Regions from separate parts of the Lamprobacter sp. genome, predicted to be linked through region 1. Evidence: predicted binding sites of a transcription regulator. Region 1 holds the regulator's gene; each other region holds the start of a gene.

Region 1 (4,212 bases):
CAGAGAGACTCCCTCGCAGGCGGTCCATCTGCGCCAACGCGTCTCCATCGAACGACCGCATACTGACGATCAAGTTCAGATGCTCTCGCCGCTGGACCGCACCCTCGCCAAACATCGCACGCACATTGAGCACCCCCAGTCCGCGAACCTCCAAAAAGTCTCGGAGCAGTGCTGGGCAGCTACCCTCTAGGGTCTCGGGACCAATGCGCGCGACCTCGGGCGCGTCGTCGGCAATCAACCGGTGTCCACGCACCACCATCTCGAGCGCCAGCTCACTTTTGCCAATGCCCGGGTCGCCGACCAAGAGCACGCCCATACCGAGCACATCCAGAAAGACGCCGTGCAGGGTGGTGCGCTCGGCCAGCGCGTAAGTCAGGAAATATTGCAGCCGGTCAACGATCTCCTCTTCAGCATTCGGCGAGGAGAGCAGCGGGGTACCGGCCTGTCGAGCACGGGCGAAAAAGCCCGGCGGCGGATCGATGTCCTGAGCAAAGATCACCGCCGCGGGCTCGGCGGCAAAGAGCCGATCAAGAATGTCGCGGCCCGCGGCCGGACTCAAGTCATGGAGATGACGAATCTCAGCCCCGCCTAGAACCTGCAGGCGATTAGGATGGATGCAGTTGAGCGAGCCGACCAGACTCTGGGCCGCCCCAGCGAGTGAGTCCGTATTGACCAGGGCGCGCGGCTGATCCGGTATGGGGGTTAGCCAACGCAGCCCAAGCCTCGGCCCGAGGTGCTCAATCAGGCCTTGCAAGGTATCGACGGGGGGCATCTGTGCGACGAGCCAGCCTTAAGCGTGACGCTGCAATAAGTCCAGCAACGTACTGGCATCATCGGCAGCCCGAAGTGCCGCGCGCAGTTGCGGATTGCTAAAGCGCTCGGCAAGGCTCGCCAGCAGATTCAGATGGGCATCGGTTGCCTCCTGTGGCACCAATAGGCCAAAGGCGAGGTCAACCGGACGATCATCCGGCGCATCAAAGCTGACGCCCTGGCTCAACTGCACGAAGGCGCCAATGGCCGTGTCGATGCCTTGGATGCGCGCATGCGGAAGCGCGATGCCCTCGCCTAAGCCCGTGCTACCGAGCCGTTCGCGATCGTTCAACAGGTCGAAGACAGAGGCTGAAGAACACTGCAGACCCGCACTCGCCAAGAGCTCGGCCAAGGCCTCCAGCAATCGCTTCTTGCTCGTGACCTCGACACGACAGCGGATGCGCGGCTCAGTAATCAGGCTGGGGGGAAACATCGACCGTCGCTCCAAATAAAGTGATCTTCGCATGCAGGACGCAGTACGGCCTGGTTGGATAAGGACAACAACGGCAGAGGCATCAGCCTAGCAGCATCGCAAAGGAGGCCGGAGCGCCTCACATCCCGCTCCGGCACAGTCATTGACCAGACGCTCATCGCTGCAAGCAGCCTGAGCATCGCTCAGTGCAGTGGCGTCTCATAGATCATCCTGCTCATCGTCTAGCTCACCGCTGACCGTCTCCCCTTCGGCAGCCGTCTTGGTGGCGCTACCGCGATGACTCTGGCGCTTCTCCTTATACTTCAGCACCTGGCGATCGAGCTTGTCGATCAGCCCATCAATGGCCGCATACATGTCTTCATGAACGGCATCGGCGAAGACATCGGCGCCATTCATGTGGATGCGGGCCTCGGCCTTCTGCCGTAGTTTCTCGACGCTCAGGATCACATGCACTTTGATCACGTGATCGAAGTGGCGCTCTAGGCGCTCGAATTTGCTCTCGACGTAGCCTTTCAGCGGTTCGGTAATATCGACATGATGGCCCGTGAGGTTGATTTGCATTGCGTCACTCCTGGGTTTGCAGGCGAGCCTTAGCGGCAGACATTCAGCGCTGCAGCTAAAGGCGCTTGCGCTCATTCGAGGGTGGGATACCCATTGCCTCGCGGTACTTGGCGACAGTACGTCGCGCGACATTGATCCCCTGTTCGGACAGGATGCCGGCGATCTTGCTGTCGCTCAGCGGTTTGTTCGCCGCCTCGGCGGCGACCAGCTTGCGGATAAAGGCACGAATCGCGGTCGAAGAGCATTCTCCGCCCGATGCCGTGCCGACATGACTGGAAAAGAAATATTTGAACTCCAGCGTACCACGCGGCGTATGCATGTACTTCTGCGTGGTCACGCGTGAGACGGTCGACTCGTGGAGCTCGAGCGAGTCTGCGACATCTCTGAGGATCAGCGGACGCATGGCCTCCTCGCCGTACTCGAAAAAATCGCGCTGTAGCTCGACGATCTTCGCCGCCACTCGCAGCACCGTATCGTTGCGGCTGAGCAGACTCTTGATAAACCAACGGGCCTCCTGCAGATGCGTCTTCAAGCAAACATTCTCGGCCCCATCATCGGCGCGCCGGATCAGCTTTGCATAGTCTTCGTTCACTCTCAGTTTAGGCTGAGTTTCAGGATTTAGCTCGACTTGCCACACACCAGCCTGCTTACGCACCAACACATCAGGAATCACATAGTCTGTCCGATGGTCACTGATCAGGGAGCCTGGCCGCGGCTGCAGCGACCGGATCAGCGTTAACGAGCGCGCCAGATCAAGGTCGGAAAGCTTGGTGTGACGGCGCAATTCATCCAGATCGTTGCGCGCCAGCGCGTCGAACAAGCTGTCGCAAATCTTCAGCGCACCCGCGCGATCTGGCGTCTCCGGCGGCAGCTGGCGTAGTTGCAGCAACAGGCATTCGCGCGGATCGCGAGCACCAACCCCAGCGGGATCGAGGGCCTGAATGCCATGCAGCACGGCCTCGATCTCGTCGAGCTCGAGATCCTCCAGATCCAGCGTCTCAAGCAGCTCGGCGGGATCGAGCCGAAGATAGCCATCCGCATCGATCGCATCGATCAGCGCCTCGGCGATCAGGCGGTCACGCGCCCCAAGGCGGCCCAGATTGAGCTGCCACTCGAGATGGTCGTGCAGCGTCTGTGGTTTCGACTGCTGCGCAAAGAGGTCGACATCGCCAGACGCGCTCGACCCAGGGGAACCTGAAGGGCCGGCATACTGGGCGCCAGGATCACTGTCGAAGGTATCACTCCACTCGCTGTCGAGCGCCAGATCATCGGGCAGCGTGCTCGATTCAGCGGGAACCTCGGCATCGACGGAGGCATCGGTCTGTGCTTGGCGCAACTCAGCAGTCTCGCCAGCGGTGTCCCCCGCATCCTCTCGCCCAACCTGATCTTCGTCCGAGGTCTCCAGCATCAGATTAGACTCGAGCGCGTCTTGGATCTCGCGCTGGAGGTCGAGCGTGGAGAGCTGCAACAGCTTGATGGCTTGCTGGAGCTGCGGCGTCATGGTCAGCTGCTGACCAAGACGGAGCTGGATGCTTTGCTTCATTCCGAGCGGCTATGCGGGTACAAAAGGCCTTATTGGCTTGCAGTCTAGACGAAAAGGTGGCTCAGTCGCAGCGCCAAGCTTAGATCTCCTGGTTTCTACCAAGGTCTTCAGAGTCGAAAGTGCTCGCCAAGATAGACCGCCCGCACCTGCGTATCTTGCAGCAACACCGCCGGCGCTCCGCTGGCAATGACTCGGCCGGCGTTGATGATATAGGCCCGGTCGCAGATGTCGAGCGTCTCCCGAACATTATGATCGGTGATCAGCACAGCAATCTCACGATCGCGTAAATGACTGATAATTTGCTTGATATCGCCTACCGCGATGGGATCGACCCCAGCAAAGGGCTCATCAAGCAGCATGACCTTGGGCTCAACCGCAAGCGCGCGCGCGATCTCGAGCCGCCGGCGCTCACCACCGGAGAGGCTGAGCGCAAGTGAATCGGCCACATGGCCAATGCCCAACTCATCAAGCAGCTCGTCGCAGCGCTGCCGGCGATCCTCGCGGCTCGTGTCGTCGCGCATCTCGAGTACCGCCATCAGATTATCCCGAGCCGAGAGTTTACGGAAGACCGATGGCTCCTGTGCCAGATAGCTGAGACCCCGCCGCGCTCGCGCGTGCATTGGCCGATGGGTGATGTCCTCGGCATCGAGCCTGATGCGACCAGCGTCAGCGCCGACGAGCCCGACGATCATGTAGAAACTGGTGGTTTTACCGGCCCCGTTTGGTCCCAGCAGGCCCACGACCTCACCGGCATCGACAGCCAGATCAACACCATCAACCACGCGCCGTCGTCGATAGGTCTTGGCCAGCGCACGCGCCTCGAGGATCGCCATCAGGGAGCCGATGCTGGCCGTGAAGCGGGCTC
Region 2 (4,212 bases), on a different contig from region 1:
CCGGTGGGTCCGGCTGACGCCGCTTGATCCTGACGAGACCCAGGTTCACCAGCGTGAAGACGACCAGGATGATCGCGCTGGTCGCCTCGGCCAGGGGCGCGAGCGCGAAAGCCAGCGCGAGCACCAACACCAACAGGGTGGCGATTGCGGTCGCCCGCAGCGGGGTGTGGGTGCGCGCATCGATCAGCGCCAGCCATTGCGGCGCGACGCGGCGCTCGGCCATGCCGTAGGCAACGCGCGCGGCCATCACCAACTGCACCAAGGCGCTGTTGACGCCGGCAAGCATGCTCACGAGCACGATCGCGGTGACCGCGAGTTGCCCCTGCTCGGCAACCACCCGGGCGAGTGGCGTGTCAGCAGCGGCCATCGCTGCAGACGGCACGGCAAGCACCGCGACTGTCGACACGCTGATATAGAGCGCCGTGGTCAACAGCAGGCTGATGATGACGGCTGCCGGCAAGGTACGGCGCACATCCTGGACCTCCCCGGCGACGGTCACCATATCCTCGAAGCCAATGAAGGCATAAAAGGCAAGGAAGGCGGCACCGACAATGCCAGCCACCGCGCCGAGATCGGCCGGTGCCAGGATCGCCGACGCCTGCGCCGGCAGGCTGCCGAGCACCTCCCCCTCGCTCAACAGGATGTAGAGCAGCGAGCCGATCTGCAGCAGGGTGATCAGCACCACGGCCGCCACCGCCTCGGCGATACCCCAAGCCGCAATCAGCCCCATTGCCAGCACCAGCAAGATCGTCGTTGGCGCGCTCGGCAGGGGTGCCAGATCGCGCAAGAAGCCGGTGGTGGCGACGGCGAGCGTTGCCGCCGAGACCACGCCGGTGCTGATGACGAGCCAACCGACCAGCGCGGAAAGCCAAGGCCGGCCGAAGGCCTCCTCGACATAGCGCGCCGAGCCACCACTGTGCGGCAGCCGACCGGAGAACTCGGCAAAGCTCAGCGCGGTCAGCAGCGCCAGTCCGCCGGCCAGCGCGAAGGCGAGCGGCGCATGCAGTCCGACGCGCCCGGCGATCTCTCCGGACAGCGCGTAGAAGCCGCCGCCGACCATGGTGCCGACGCCATAGAAGACTAGAAACGGAAAGCGGACCCGGCGTTGGAGCCGTTGTGATGAATCAGCCATCTTCAACCTCCAGGCCCGCAGTGATGACGATCTGACCCATAAGTGCCCATCTGGCAATTGGAGACCCTGCTGCCAGCTAGGCACCAAGGGCATGCGTTGGCCTGGGGGTCAGTGCGTTTCCGCACTGAGCAGCGGGCTTGGCGACATCGGGTCCTCGACCTCGCCGTTGATGATCTCAGTCGCCGTGACCGGACGACCGTAATAGGCGTTGTTCGCGTCCTCGTCCCAGAAGATGTCCGAGACGCTGGCCGCGAAATCGCCGTAGAGGCCCTCAGTCGCGGACCAGACGGCGATATCGGTGTCCTTGCCGATCGAGGTTTGCGAGCGCTCCGAATCCTCGCCGACGGTGTAGCCAGTGTCTGAGTTGAGCGCGAAATTGTGCATTTCGCCAAAGCTCTCCAGAAGATCACCTGACATGATCATGAAGGCAATCTCTCCAACCTCAGCGCCCGCCGCGGCGCCAATCTGAACGGTGCCGATGTTGTAGAAGGCCGGTGCTGACCAGTCGCCATCTTTCTTGGCGACGAGTACGCCCTGACCTCCGGCACCACCGACGACCAGCGCCGCCCGTGCGTAATCCGGGACGACGAAGATCGCCTTGGCCTGCTCGAGCAGGTCGCTCGCCTGAGGGTCTGACTTGATCTTCTGAACAACCTTCGCGGCCTCTCGAACCGTCTCCTTGGCGTCCATTAGCTCGTCGGAGGTTGATCCTCCGGTCGCTGAGGCACTGGCAGACGAGTCATCCGATTTCATGCCTTCGGCAGCAAAGCCGTTGGCGGTCAGCAAGGACCCAGTCAGGATCAGTGACAGGGTCATGGCAGTTACTGGGCTGATGCGATAGCTCATAGGGGACCTCCTGTGGTCATCGACTGTGAAGTGAAGATGCAGGATGAGCGGGTGCTCGCCGCTGGCGATACTCGCCCAAGGGGCATGCGATCTCCGACCCATCGCTTGAGCCTGATGCAGTGAGCGTGCCATCTGCGTGGACTCCTCAGGCGGCGATGTTGCGCGGTCGCGCCCTCGGCATAGGCGGCCAGGTTGTCAACTGTGGTCTCAAAGATGCGCTCCACCGCTTCACGGATGTTGAGTGCGCTGTGAGGCGTGACCACCCCGTTGCGCAGATGGGCGTAGTGGCCCCAAGGCGCCGCCTGCTGACTGGCTCATAAGCCCCGAGCGTGCAGCATTTGAACCGGCGCTGGCGGCATAGGACCTTTGCTCGAGCGGGAAGACAGGGGCCCGGCGGATATCTAGCGCTCGGCCCGGCGCTCGCACCGCTGTCCCTACCACGCGCTTGGTTGACTCTGGCACTCGCATTGCTCCGATAGCTCGATGACGAGCGGCGATGACCAACGCCGAGTGGCCCCAAGCGGGATCGCGACCGGCACTTGCCACCCGGCAATGAGACCGCCGTCAGCCAACGACCACATGCACTCAGCCATAGGAGACCCACCATGCCAACCAAGCATCAGCTGCCCGATCTGCCTTATCCTGAAGATGCACTGGCGCCACACATCTCCGCCGAGACCTTGTCTCTGCACCACGGCAAGCACCACGCGACCTACGTTGACAAGTTGAATGGGCTCATCGCGGACAGCCCCTTCGCCGATGCAAGCCTTGCCGACATCATCGCCAAAGCCGACGGCGGTCTCTTCAACAACGGCGCCCAAGCCTGGAACCACGCCTTCTACTGGCATTGCCTGAGCCCAGACGGTGGCGGCGATCCTGAAGGTGAGCTGGCGACGCAGATCGAGCGCGACTTCGGCTCGCCCGATGCGCTGCGCGAGCAGTTCTCCGAGGCGCTGACGACCCTGTTCGGCTCCGGCTGGGTCTGGCTCGCGCTCGACCCAAGCGGCAAGCTCGTGATCGAGAGCCGCAGCAACGCGGGGAACCCCCTGCGCGACGGCATGCTACCGATCCTGACCTGCGACATGTGGGAGCACGCCTACTACGTGGACTACCGCAACCGCAAGAAGGAGTACGTGGATTCCTTCTGGAAACTGGTGAACTGGGACTTTGCCGGTCAGAACCTGATCCGCAAGGAGGCCTTCAATGTGTAGCCTCAACAACCTGTGATGAGCCGCTGGCGGCCAAGAGGGCTTGGCCGCCTGCACCGGCGGCCGATGGCCCAATCAGAGCGACCAGGAGCCATGCGACTGGTACTCAACTTGCTTAGCGCATCCAGGAGCCGGCCTGTCCGTCTCCCCCGTTCCTTGTTCGCCACCGAGTTCGCCGCCGAGCACTTCGTTTGCCGATGTCCAATCAAGACCCTGTTGATACTCGTCCCAACGCCTCGTCCGACGACGCCCCAAACACTGCGGCACAGAACGATGGTCTCGATAACGAGCATCTAAATGAGCCTCTCGCAAAGGACTCGGATAGGCGCTCGGACGGGCATTCGGATAAGACCGGCACGGGCCGCGGCATCGCAGGCAAGATCGCGGCCTTCTTCATCGACTCGCCACTGACGCCCTTGCTGCTGCTGGCCATGTTGGGGATCGGCATCCTCGGCCTGCTGAGCACCCCGCGGCAGGAGGACCCGGATATCTCGGTGCCAATGGTCGACATCAAGCTGCGCTATCCAGGCGCCTCGTCCGGGCAGGTCGCGCGCCTGGCCGTCGAGCCGCTGGAGCGGCTAATGAGCGAGCTGAACGATGTCGAGCACGTCTACTCGGTCAGCCGCCGCGAGGAGGGGCTGGTGACGGTGCGCTTCGAGGTTGGCACAGCGATCGAGCCCGCCGTGGTCGCGGTGCACGACACCATTGAGTCGAACCTGGATCAGGTGCCGCCGGACCTGACCGAGTGGCTGGTGCAGCCGAAGACGATCGATGACGTGCCGGTGTTGACCCTCACCCTCTGGTCCGATGAGATCGACGATGCCCGCCTGCGGCTGCTCGGCCTGCAGCTGTTGCAGGAGCTCAAGCAGGTCAAGAACACCGGCAACGGCTTCGTCGTCGGCGGGCGCAAGCGCGAGATCAGCATCGAGCCGCAACCGGAGCAGCTGCGCGGGCACGGGCTGAGTCTGGATCAGCTCGCCGAGACCATCCGCGGCGCCAATGGCGGACGCGCCACCGGCAGCGTAG
Region 3 (4,212 bases), on a different contig from region 1:
CCGGCGACCAGCAGATCGGCACCTTGCTGGTGGTAGAGATCGAGCAGGTTGCGCGGGTTGCCGTCCTCGATCATCACCGCCTCGTCGCCCATCAGCTCGCGGATGCGCGCCTTGTCGTCCTCGGTCGACTTGCGGGTGCCAGTGGCGACCACGCCCATGCCGAGATCCTGCAGCGCCGAAACCACGGACCAGGACTTCACCCCGCCGGTGTAGAGCAGCACGCGCTTGCCGCGCAGGCGCTCGCGCCAGGGCTCAAGCTCGGCATCAATGCGCGTCTCCTCACGGGCGATCAGCGCCTCGGTGCGGGTGCTGAGATCGGGATCACCAATCAGGCGCGCAAAGTCACGCAGCGCCTGCGAGACGTCTGCAACCCCATAGAAGCTGCCCTCGAACCATGGCGTACCAAAGGCCTGCTCGAGCTTTCGCGCGACGTTGATCATGGCCTTGGAGCAGACCATCATGTTGACCTCGGCGCGGTGCATGGTCTGCACCTCGTGGAACCGCGCATCGCCGGAGAGGGTGCAGAGCACGCGGATGCCGAGCTCATCGAACAGCGGCATCACGCGCCATAGTTCACCGGCGATGTTGTACTCGCCGACCAACGCGACATCGTGCACCTTGAAACCAGGCCGCTCGATGCCGGCCGGGATCGGATCGGGCTCGCGGCCACCGCAGACCTGCTTGACCATGGTCTCGCCAGCAATACGGTTGCCGAGGTTCTTGGTGCCATAGAAGCCGGCCGCATCGACCGAGACCACCGGCTTGCCGAAGCGCTCAGCCGCGGCCTTGCAGACCGCATCGACATCGTCGCCGATCAACGCCGGCACGCAGGTGTTGTAGACGAAGACCGCCGCCGGGTCGTAGCTCTCGATCGCCTGCTTGATCGAATGGAACAGCCGCTTCTCGCCGCGGCCCATGATCACATCCTGCTCGGTCAGATCGGTGGTCATGCCGAGTTTGTACAAGGTCGGGCCGGTGGAGCGGCTGCCCCGATTGTCCCAGGCGCTGCCGGCGCAGGCGATGGAGCCATGCACGATATGGGCGACATCGCCGATCGGCAGCAGCGCGATCTGGGCGCCATCGAAGGCACAGCCGCCGGCGGTGGCGCCAGGCTTGGGCTTGGCGCAGCCGGACTTGGCCTTGTCGTTGTGCTCACAGGCGGGCTCGTCCAAGAGCGCGGCGATGTCTTTTTGCTTCATGCCTCAGGGTCTCGGTGGCTGAGCGTTGGCGAGGGGGGTGCTGCTGGATGCACGCTCATGGATGCATGCTGATGGATAACTTTTAAGCAGAGACCGTGCCAGCGAGCTTAAAAGACAGGCGTCTGAGCCTCTGTTCGTTGATTGATCAGCAACTTAGCGAATCGGCTGCCGCGCATTGTCGCGCTGCCGCGATTGTCGCAAAGCGAACAAGGCGAGCGCGTTGCAGCCTTTGCAACAGCTTCCAGAACGGCGGTTTGGAGCCGGAAGCGGGGCAGGGTTTCGGGTGCCAGGCCCTGAAGGCGGGACTCAACAGGGCAGAGTGAATGGTCCGTGGGGCGGCTCAGAGCGTGACCTATTCTGAGTGCGCGACGCCTCATGTCGTATCAGATCAGGCGCGCGTCGGGCCATCTCGCTGCGATCAGGCTTGAGCAAGCTGGGCAGCATGCGGTTACCTTCGCAAGCGGTGCCTGGTGTGCGTTGCTAAGCACTTTCGATTGGTGTTGAGCTTCCTACTTGGCTCATTGGCATTCGCTTTGCTTGTTCGGTAGGGATTGCCCCCAGCCTCCAAGGAAACGCATGTCCATCGAACTCTCCGATCTTGCCAACGCCATGCGCCGCGGCGATCTCATCCCTTATCTCGGTCCCGGTGTGTTAGCGCCGGTCGTCGAGCGCGAGACAGGGGTTTCAATGCCCGCCGATAGCGACAGCCTGATCCTGGCGATGAACAAGGGTCGGCCGATGTCGAAGCGGCTGATGTGGGAATTCCCCCGCGCGGCCATGGATGTCGAGCTGAAGCGCGGGCGGAGCGCGGTCAACCGGTTCCTGGATCACACCTATGGCCAGCGCCAGTGGACGCGCGCCCCGCTGCACGACTGGCTTGCCAAGCTGGCGCCTCACTATGTGATCGACATCAACCGCGATACCCAGCTGCAGGACTCCTATGCGGATCGGCCGCATACGCTGATCCGTGGGATCTCGCGGATTGCTGGCACCGACTACCGTTTTCGCATCCATGCCTACGATGGCGACCGCTATCAGGAGATCGATCAGGATCAAGTCGACCCGGCCGCGCCGATCCTATTCAAGCCCCTCGGCAGTCCGCGACCGGATGCAACCTACATCGCCTCAGATGCCGATTTCGTCGACTATCTGACCGAGCTGATGGGTGGCTTCGGCCTACCGCGCTTCCTCAAGGAATACCGGGTCGGGCGCCAGTACCTATTCCTCGGACTGCGGCTCACGCGCGACACCGAGCGCATGGTGCTCTCAGATGTGATCTATGCCGCTGGCGAGCCCGCCGGCTGGGCGTTGATCCCAGAGCCGACCGATAAGGAGCGCCGTTACTGCGAGAAGAAAGACATCCAGCTCGTCGAGGCCGACATCGACGACCTGCTTGCCGCCGATGGATTTACGGCCAACGACAGCGCGACCGCAGAGGCAGTTGCGGGCGCGGCCGAGGCGGGGTGCTGAGGTGCTCGAGCGTCCTGACCGCTATATCAGCTTCCGCGATATCGACTGCGACGGAAACGCCGAGCGCTTCGTCACCGCTTTACGCACGGCGATGCGCGCCGGCGAGCGCGATGATCCGTTCTGGAGCTACTTCGAGGCCAAGCTCGAGGGTCGCAACGGCCCGCAGCACGATGCGCTCTATCATATCCACTGCCATCTGAACCATCTGCGCGAGCTGCTCGAGCGTTGGGATGAGGCTGAGCTGGAAACGATGCTCGAGGCGCTTGAGGTCGAGTGCTGCTAGAGGCCGAGAAACAGCGCACTTCTGATTCGCAAGCTTTGCGATAACCGAGACATTTGCGCTGTAGCGATTTTCGGCCGCCCAGCCCCTGCATCGCTAGAGCGATTCCGCTGGCGGAGCAGCGCGAACGGGGCCTCCAAAGCGCGCGGGAGCGCTAGCAGGCGCTTCAGATGAGAGCCATTCTCATCGCTCGCGAATCATAGGCAAGCGCCACCCTCGGGAGCCTTGCCCCGATCCAAAACCGACGGCTTGAGCGGGGTCGGGCTAGCCCGTCGCCGGGATCGGCTGCACCAGCGAGCGCATCTGCTCGGGACGGCCTTGTCGGACATGGCCCAGCGCCATGGCCATCATCACCGCGATGGCCAAGCCGACGCGGGTGGTCATCTTGGCGATCCCGCGGATGAAATGCAGCTCAAAGCCGAAGTGGCGATCGATGCGGTTGTTAATGCGTTCCAAGGCACTGCGGCCGTTGTAGCCGCGCTGCCAACTGGGGCTGCCATGCGGCGTGGGGACAAAGATGCGCCGATCCTGTTCATCGAGCTTGATGCGCACCACGCGCCCATACTCCCCAGGTGTCACACCACCGGCCTGGTGACATTGGGCCTGGCCTTGGCACGGCAGGCCATAGGCCGCGGCCGGACAGCGGTACTTGAGGGCGTTGCGATCGGCCTCGAAGCCCTGAAAGGCCAGATCGCGTTGCTCCCCGGTTACCGGGCAGACACAGTGAACCGAGCCCTGCTCGGTATGGACAATCGTGTCAGCCCGCTCGGGGTTGAGCGCTCGGGTGATGGGCTTGGACGGGTCGTCGTCCGGATGCTGTTTCTCCTCACGCCACAGCTCGCGGGTGTCGATCAGCGGGCGGATGGCGTCGTCATCCCAGAGCAGCGCCTTGGTCTCAGCGCTATCGAGTCCGCGATCGGCGCTGAAGTCCCGGCAGCGTTCAGCCAACTCCGGGGTCTCGGCGAAGGTGGCGCGGATCATCGCCCGCAAGGTCGGCTGTTCCGAGACCGACGCCGGCGTGAGCGCAAACGCCACCGGGATCTCATACTGGGTATCGGCGATTAGATGCAGCCCATAGCCGAACCAGCGCTTGATCTTCTTCCAGGCCTTGCCGGTGGCGGCATCAACGCCTTGGGTCTCGTGATGCCCCCAATCGGCATCGGGATCGGAGGTCTCACCGCTCGTGCGCGCTTTCTGCCCGGTGCTGTGACTGGCGATGTCGGTGCCATCGAAGCCAAGGTGCTCACCGAAGTCGGGCAGCAC
Region 4 (4,212 bases), on a different contig from region 1:
TCCTGAAAACTGATGCGATCGCCCGACAGATTGCTCAACGCGGACTCCAGCGGCTGCTAAAACCCATCAGTATAGCGATTTCGGATCTTTTCCGACCACCGCAAACGCCGCGGCAGCCGCAGCCATCGGCAGGTATCATCCTGTCAGTATCACCCGCTTCCAATGATGCCGTATCAGCGCAGACGCCTCGAGACAGCCCATGGACACCACCGCACGCCAGGCGCGAGCAGGGGCGATCAAGCGCACCACCCTAGTGGGCGCGGTCATCAACCTACTGCTCTCGGCCATCAAGATCACCGCTGGCTGGATCGGCCAATCCCATGCGCTGATCGCCGACGGCATCCACTCACTGTCTGACCTCTTGTCTGATCTGCTGGTCTGGTTTGCAGGCCACAAGGCCGCCAAAGGACCAGACGCCGAGCATCCCTATGGCCATGGGCGCTTCGAGACAGTGGCGACCTTGGTGCTCGGCTTTTTGCTCATCGCCGTCGCCATCGGCATTGCCTGGGATGCCACAGAACGCCTGTTTCAGCCAGCTGCGCTCCTGCAGCCAGCGCCGATCGCACTCTATGCAGCAGGACTCTCGATCCTCGCCAAAGAGGCGCTCTACTGGTACACCCGCGCCTACGGTCTGCGCGTCCACTCCGATCTGCTGTTGGCGAATGCCTGGCATCATCGCTCCGATGCCATCTCCTCAATCGTGGTCCTGATCGGGGTGGCCGGGACGCTCGCCGGCCTGCCCTACCTCGATTCCGTGGCTTCGGTGATCGTCGCCGTGATGATCGCAAAGATCGCCTGGGATCTTGGCTCGGCGGCCACCCGTGAGCTGGTCGATACCGCACTCAGCCCTGAGCGGTTGCGCGAGATTAGCCAGATCATCCTCCGGAGTACCGGTGTTCGCGATGTCCACATGCTGCGCACCCGAACGATCGGCGGCAACGCCTCAGCCGATGTCCATGTCTTGGTCGACCCCGATATCAGCGTCTCTGAAGGGCATGCCATCAGCCTATTGGTGCAAGAACGCCTGATGGAAACCATCGATCGGATGTCCGACGTCACGGTTCACATCGATCCGGAAGACGACGAGCGTGCAGTGCCGACCCAGGGATTGCCAATGCGCACCGAAGTCATCGAGCGCCTCGATCAGCTGTGGAAGCCGATCCCAGAGGCCTTGACCCGCAAACGCCTGCTGCTGCACTACTTGGACGGGGCGATCACGGTCGATCTCTTTTTCCCACTGCGAACCTTTACCGACGAGCCAGCGGCACATCGACTTCGTGATCGACTCCAGGCAGCGCTTCAGGCGGACCCTCGCTTCGCCGAGGTTCGGATCTACTTTGGTTAAGCTTGGCGCCTTCAAATGAAATGATCCTGGCGCCCTATTTTGAGGCATCTATACGGGCCGCATGGTCTATTTTGGTGCATCTGCCGGCTTTGCGCGGTTCTGCGCTGTCTTAGGCTGCTTGCCTTGGGCCTGCCCGCTGCAATGGCACGTAACCTGCTTATTTCGACGCTGATAGCAGTTGCGCGATCCGAGTTTAAGATGGGCCAAGCTCATAACCGAGCTCACCGTTCGATCGATTGCCTGCGATCTCGGGTTGGGCGCAATGCGCTCACCTAAGCATCCAAACCCATCCTTAGCCGAAGACAAACAGCGGGAGATTTCGCAGATGTCCGCCACTGACGTGTTGAAGACCATCAAAGACGAGGACGTAAAATTCGTGGACCTCCGGTTTACGGATACTCGCGGCAAGGAGCAGCACGTCTCGCTCCCGGCCCGAGTCATCGATGAAGCCATTTTCCAAGATGGAAAGATGTTCGACGGCTCCTCAATCGCCGGTTGGAAAGGCATTGAGGCGTCCGACATGGTCTTGATGCCCGAGGCCGAGACGGCGGTGATGGACCCCTTCACCGATGAGAAGACCCTGATCATCCGGTGCGACATTCTGGAGCCCGCGACTATGCAGGGCTACGAGCGTGATCCGCGCTCCGTCGCCAAGCGGGCTGAGGCCTATCTCGCCTCCACCGGCATTGCCGATACCGCTTTCTTTGGACCAGAGCCTGAATTCTTTATCTTCGATGACGTCCGCTGGGGCCTCAGCATGGGCGGCGCCTTCTACAAGGTGGATTCCGAAGAGGCTGAGTGGAACTCCGAGCGGGTCTTCGAAGATGGCAACATGGGACATCGCCCCAGTGTCAAGGGTGGCTACTTCCCAGTCCCGCCGGTCGATTCCCTCAATGATCTCCGCGCGGCCATGTGTCTTGCCCTCGAAGAGATGGGGGTCCAGGTCGAGGTGCATCATCATGAGGTCGCGACCGCCGGTCAGTGTGAAATCGGTACTCGATTCGGACCGCTGGTGCGTCGTGCAGACATGAACCAGATCACCAAGTACGTGATCCAGAACGTCGCCCATGCTTACGGCAAGACCGCAACCTTCATGCCGAAGCCGCTGGTCGGCGACAATGGCACAGGAATGCATGTGCATCAGTCGCTGGCAAAAGATGGTGTCAACATCTTTGCCGGAGACAAATACGCCGGCCTCTCTGAAACCGCGCTCTACTATATCGGCGGCATCATCAAGCACGCCCGCGCTCTGAACGCGCTGACCAACGCCTCGACCAACTCCTACAAACGGCTGGTCCCTGGATTCGAGGCGCCCGTGATGTTGGCCTACTCGTCCAAGAACCGTTCGGCCTCAATCCGTATCCCGCATGACTCCAATCCCAAGGGGCGCCGTATCGAGGTGCGCTTCCCGGATTCCACCGGCAATCCCTATCTGTCGTTTTCAGCGATGATGATGGCCGGCCTTGACGGCATCCAAAACAAGATCCACCCAGGCGACGCCATGGACAAGGATCTCTACGACCTGCCGCCGGAAGAAGAAAAGGCCATCCCACAAGTCTGCTTCGCGCTCGACCAAGCCCTGGATGCACTGGATAAAGATCGAGAGTTCCTGACCGCTGGAGGCGTCTTCACAGACGACGTCATCGACGGCTACATCAAGCTGAAGATGGACGAAGTCACCCAGCTACGCATGAGCACCCACCCGGTCGAATTCGACCTCTACTACAGCCTCTGATCCCCATCAAACAGCGGTTCAAACCAGCCGCCGAACCGGGCAAGGAAGCCCAACCGAACCCGAATCCCAGTTCACGAAACACCTCTCCTCTCCTCTCCTCTCCTCTCCTCTTCTCTCCTTCCCTTCCCTTCCCTTCCCTTCCCTTCCCTTCCCTTTCAACCTTCCTCCTTCTTCACTCTTCAACCTATAAACCGCAGATGACGCAGAATTTCACAGATTAAAATAATATAAAACAAGGTCTTAGCAGGTTTAGCAAGGCTGGCCATCAGGTGAAGCTATGAACGGCTGCAATGTATTGAAATCTCTGCGTTAATCTGCGTCATCTGCGGTTAAATGCTCTGTTTAGGTTTAAGTCTCCTTCCCCCTCCTCTCTTCCGTTTTCAAACCTCCCTGTCCGCCCCTGGTGCATTTGAATGCACTCATCATGTGCGTCAGGCACTAGGCTAGTGCGCTATCCTGAGCCTGCTTGGCGCAGCAGCCTCAGACAGTACCGGGTGGCCATCGATGCTCATCAGGTGGTTATCGATAACCTCTTGCTAATCAATCGGTTTTGGATCGACCTCGGAGTGCTTTCAGGCCGTCGGCGATGGTCTGAACATCGGCATGCAGCTCTGATCTGGCTCGTTGTTTGCTTGCTGGACCAAAGATTGGAGCCAAGCGACGACACAACCCCTGATGAACGAAACACAGAGCGGACTGAGCCGGCTTGGCACCATGATATTGGATAACCTCAGCACGGCTGTGCTGCTCTTCGATCGCCATCTCCGCCTGCGCTACATCAATATCGCCGGCGAGAATCTGCTTGCCGTCAGCGCGAAAACAGTACTCGGCGAGGCAGCAGGGAATCTGGTGCCCTGCCCGACAGATGCCGTGGAGAGTCGCTTGCGGGAATCGCTCGAGACGCGACAGCCCTTCACCGAGCGGGAGGTCGAGGTCAAGCGTCCGGATCGCCAGATCATTCGCGTCAACTGCACGGTCTTACCGCTGCATCCCGTTGATGAGCCCTACGATCTCCTGATGGAGATGCAACAGGTCGACCGTCAGCTGCGGATCGCGCGCGAGGAATATCTCATCTCGCAGCACCATGCGACTCAAGCACTGCTGCGCGGGTTAGCCCACGAGATCAAGAACC

Evidence for each region. The regulator sigma-54, encoded in region 1, starts transcription at its own class of promoters, with help from an activator protein. The targets are predictions, from matches to a motif close to TGGCANGNTNCNTGCTT.
Region 2: the regulator sigma-54 is predicted to act here: its motif matches at 2,093-2,109, upstream of VBE63_RS20700 (lipid-binding SYLF domain-containing protein).
Region 3: the regulator sigma-54 is predicted to act here: its motif matches at 1,722-1,738, upstream of VBE63_RS19925 (SIR2 family protein).
Region 4: the regulator sigma-54 is predicted to act here: its motif matches at 1,488-1,504, upstream of glnA (glutamate--ammonia ligase).

Annotation. Positions count from the first base shown of each region.
Region 1 covers NZ_JAYESN010000005.1:71,805-76,016, reverse strand. Annotated here, with positions in the region: gene hprK (HPr(Ser) kinase/phosphatase) at 1-772, opposite strand, end outside; gene VBE63_RS02530 (PTS sugar transporter subunit IIA) at 791-1,243, opposite strand; gene hpf (ribosome hibernation-promoting factor, HPF/YfiA family) at 1,442-1,804, opposite strand; gene VBE63_RS02520 (RNA polymerase factor sigma-54) at 1,860-3,347, opposite strand; gene lptB (LPS export ABC transporter ATP-binding protein) at 3,455-4,180, opposite strand; gene lptA (lipopolysaccharide transport periplasmic protein LptA) at 4,180-4,212, opposite strand, start outside.
Region 2 covers NZ_JAYESN010000122.1:3,138-7,349, forward strand. Annotated here, with positions in the region: gene VBE63_RS20695 (APC family permease) at 1-1,132, opposite strand, end outside; gene VBE63_RS20700 (lipid-binding SYLF domain-containing protein) at 1,241-1,978, opposite strand; gene VBE63_RS20705 (superoxide dismutase) at 2,584-3,189, shown strand; gene VBE63_RS20710 (efflux RND transporter permease subunit) at 3,384-4,212, shown strand, end outside.
Region 3 covers NZ_JAYESN010000107.1:8,861-13,072, forward strand. Annotated here, with positions in the region: gene nifE (nitrogenase iron-molybdenum cofactor biosynthesis protein NifE) at 1-1,199, opposite strand, end outside; gene VBE63_RS19925 (SIR2 family protein) at 1,776-2,669, shown strand; gene cowN (N(2)-fixation sustaining protein CowN) at 2,671-2,952, shown strand; gene VBE63_RS19935 (transposase) at 3,214-4,212, opposite strand, start outside.
Region 4 covers NZ_JAYESN010000001.1:82,254-86,465, reverse strand. Annotated here, with positions in the region: gene glyQ (glycine--tRNA ligase subunit alpha) at 1-38, opposite strand, end outside; gene VBE63_RS00335 (cation diffusion facilitator family transporter) at 200-1,345, shown strand; gene glnA (glutamate--ammonia ligase) at 1,671-3,080, shown strand; gene glnL (nitrogen regulation protein NR(II)) at 3,756-4,212, shown strand, end outside.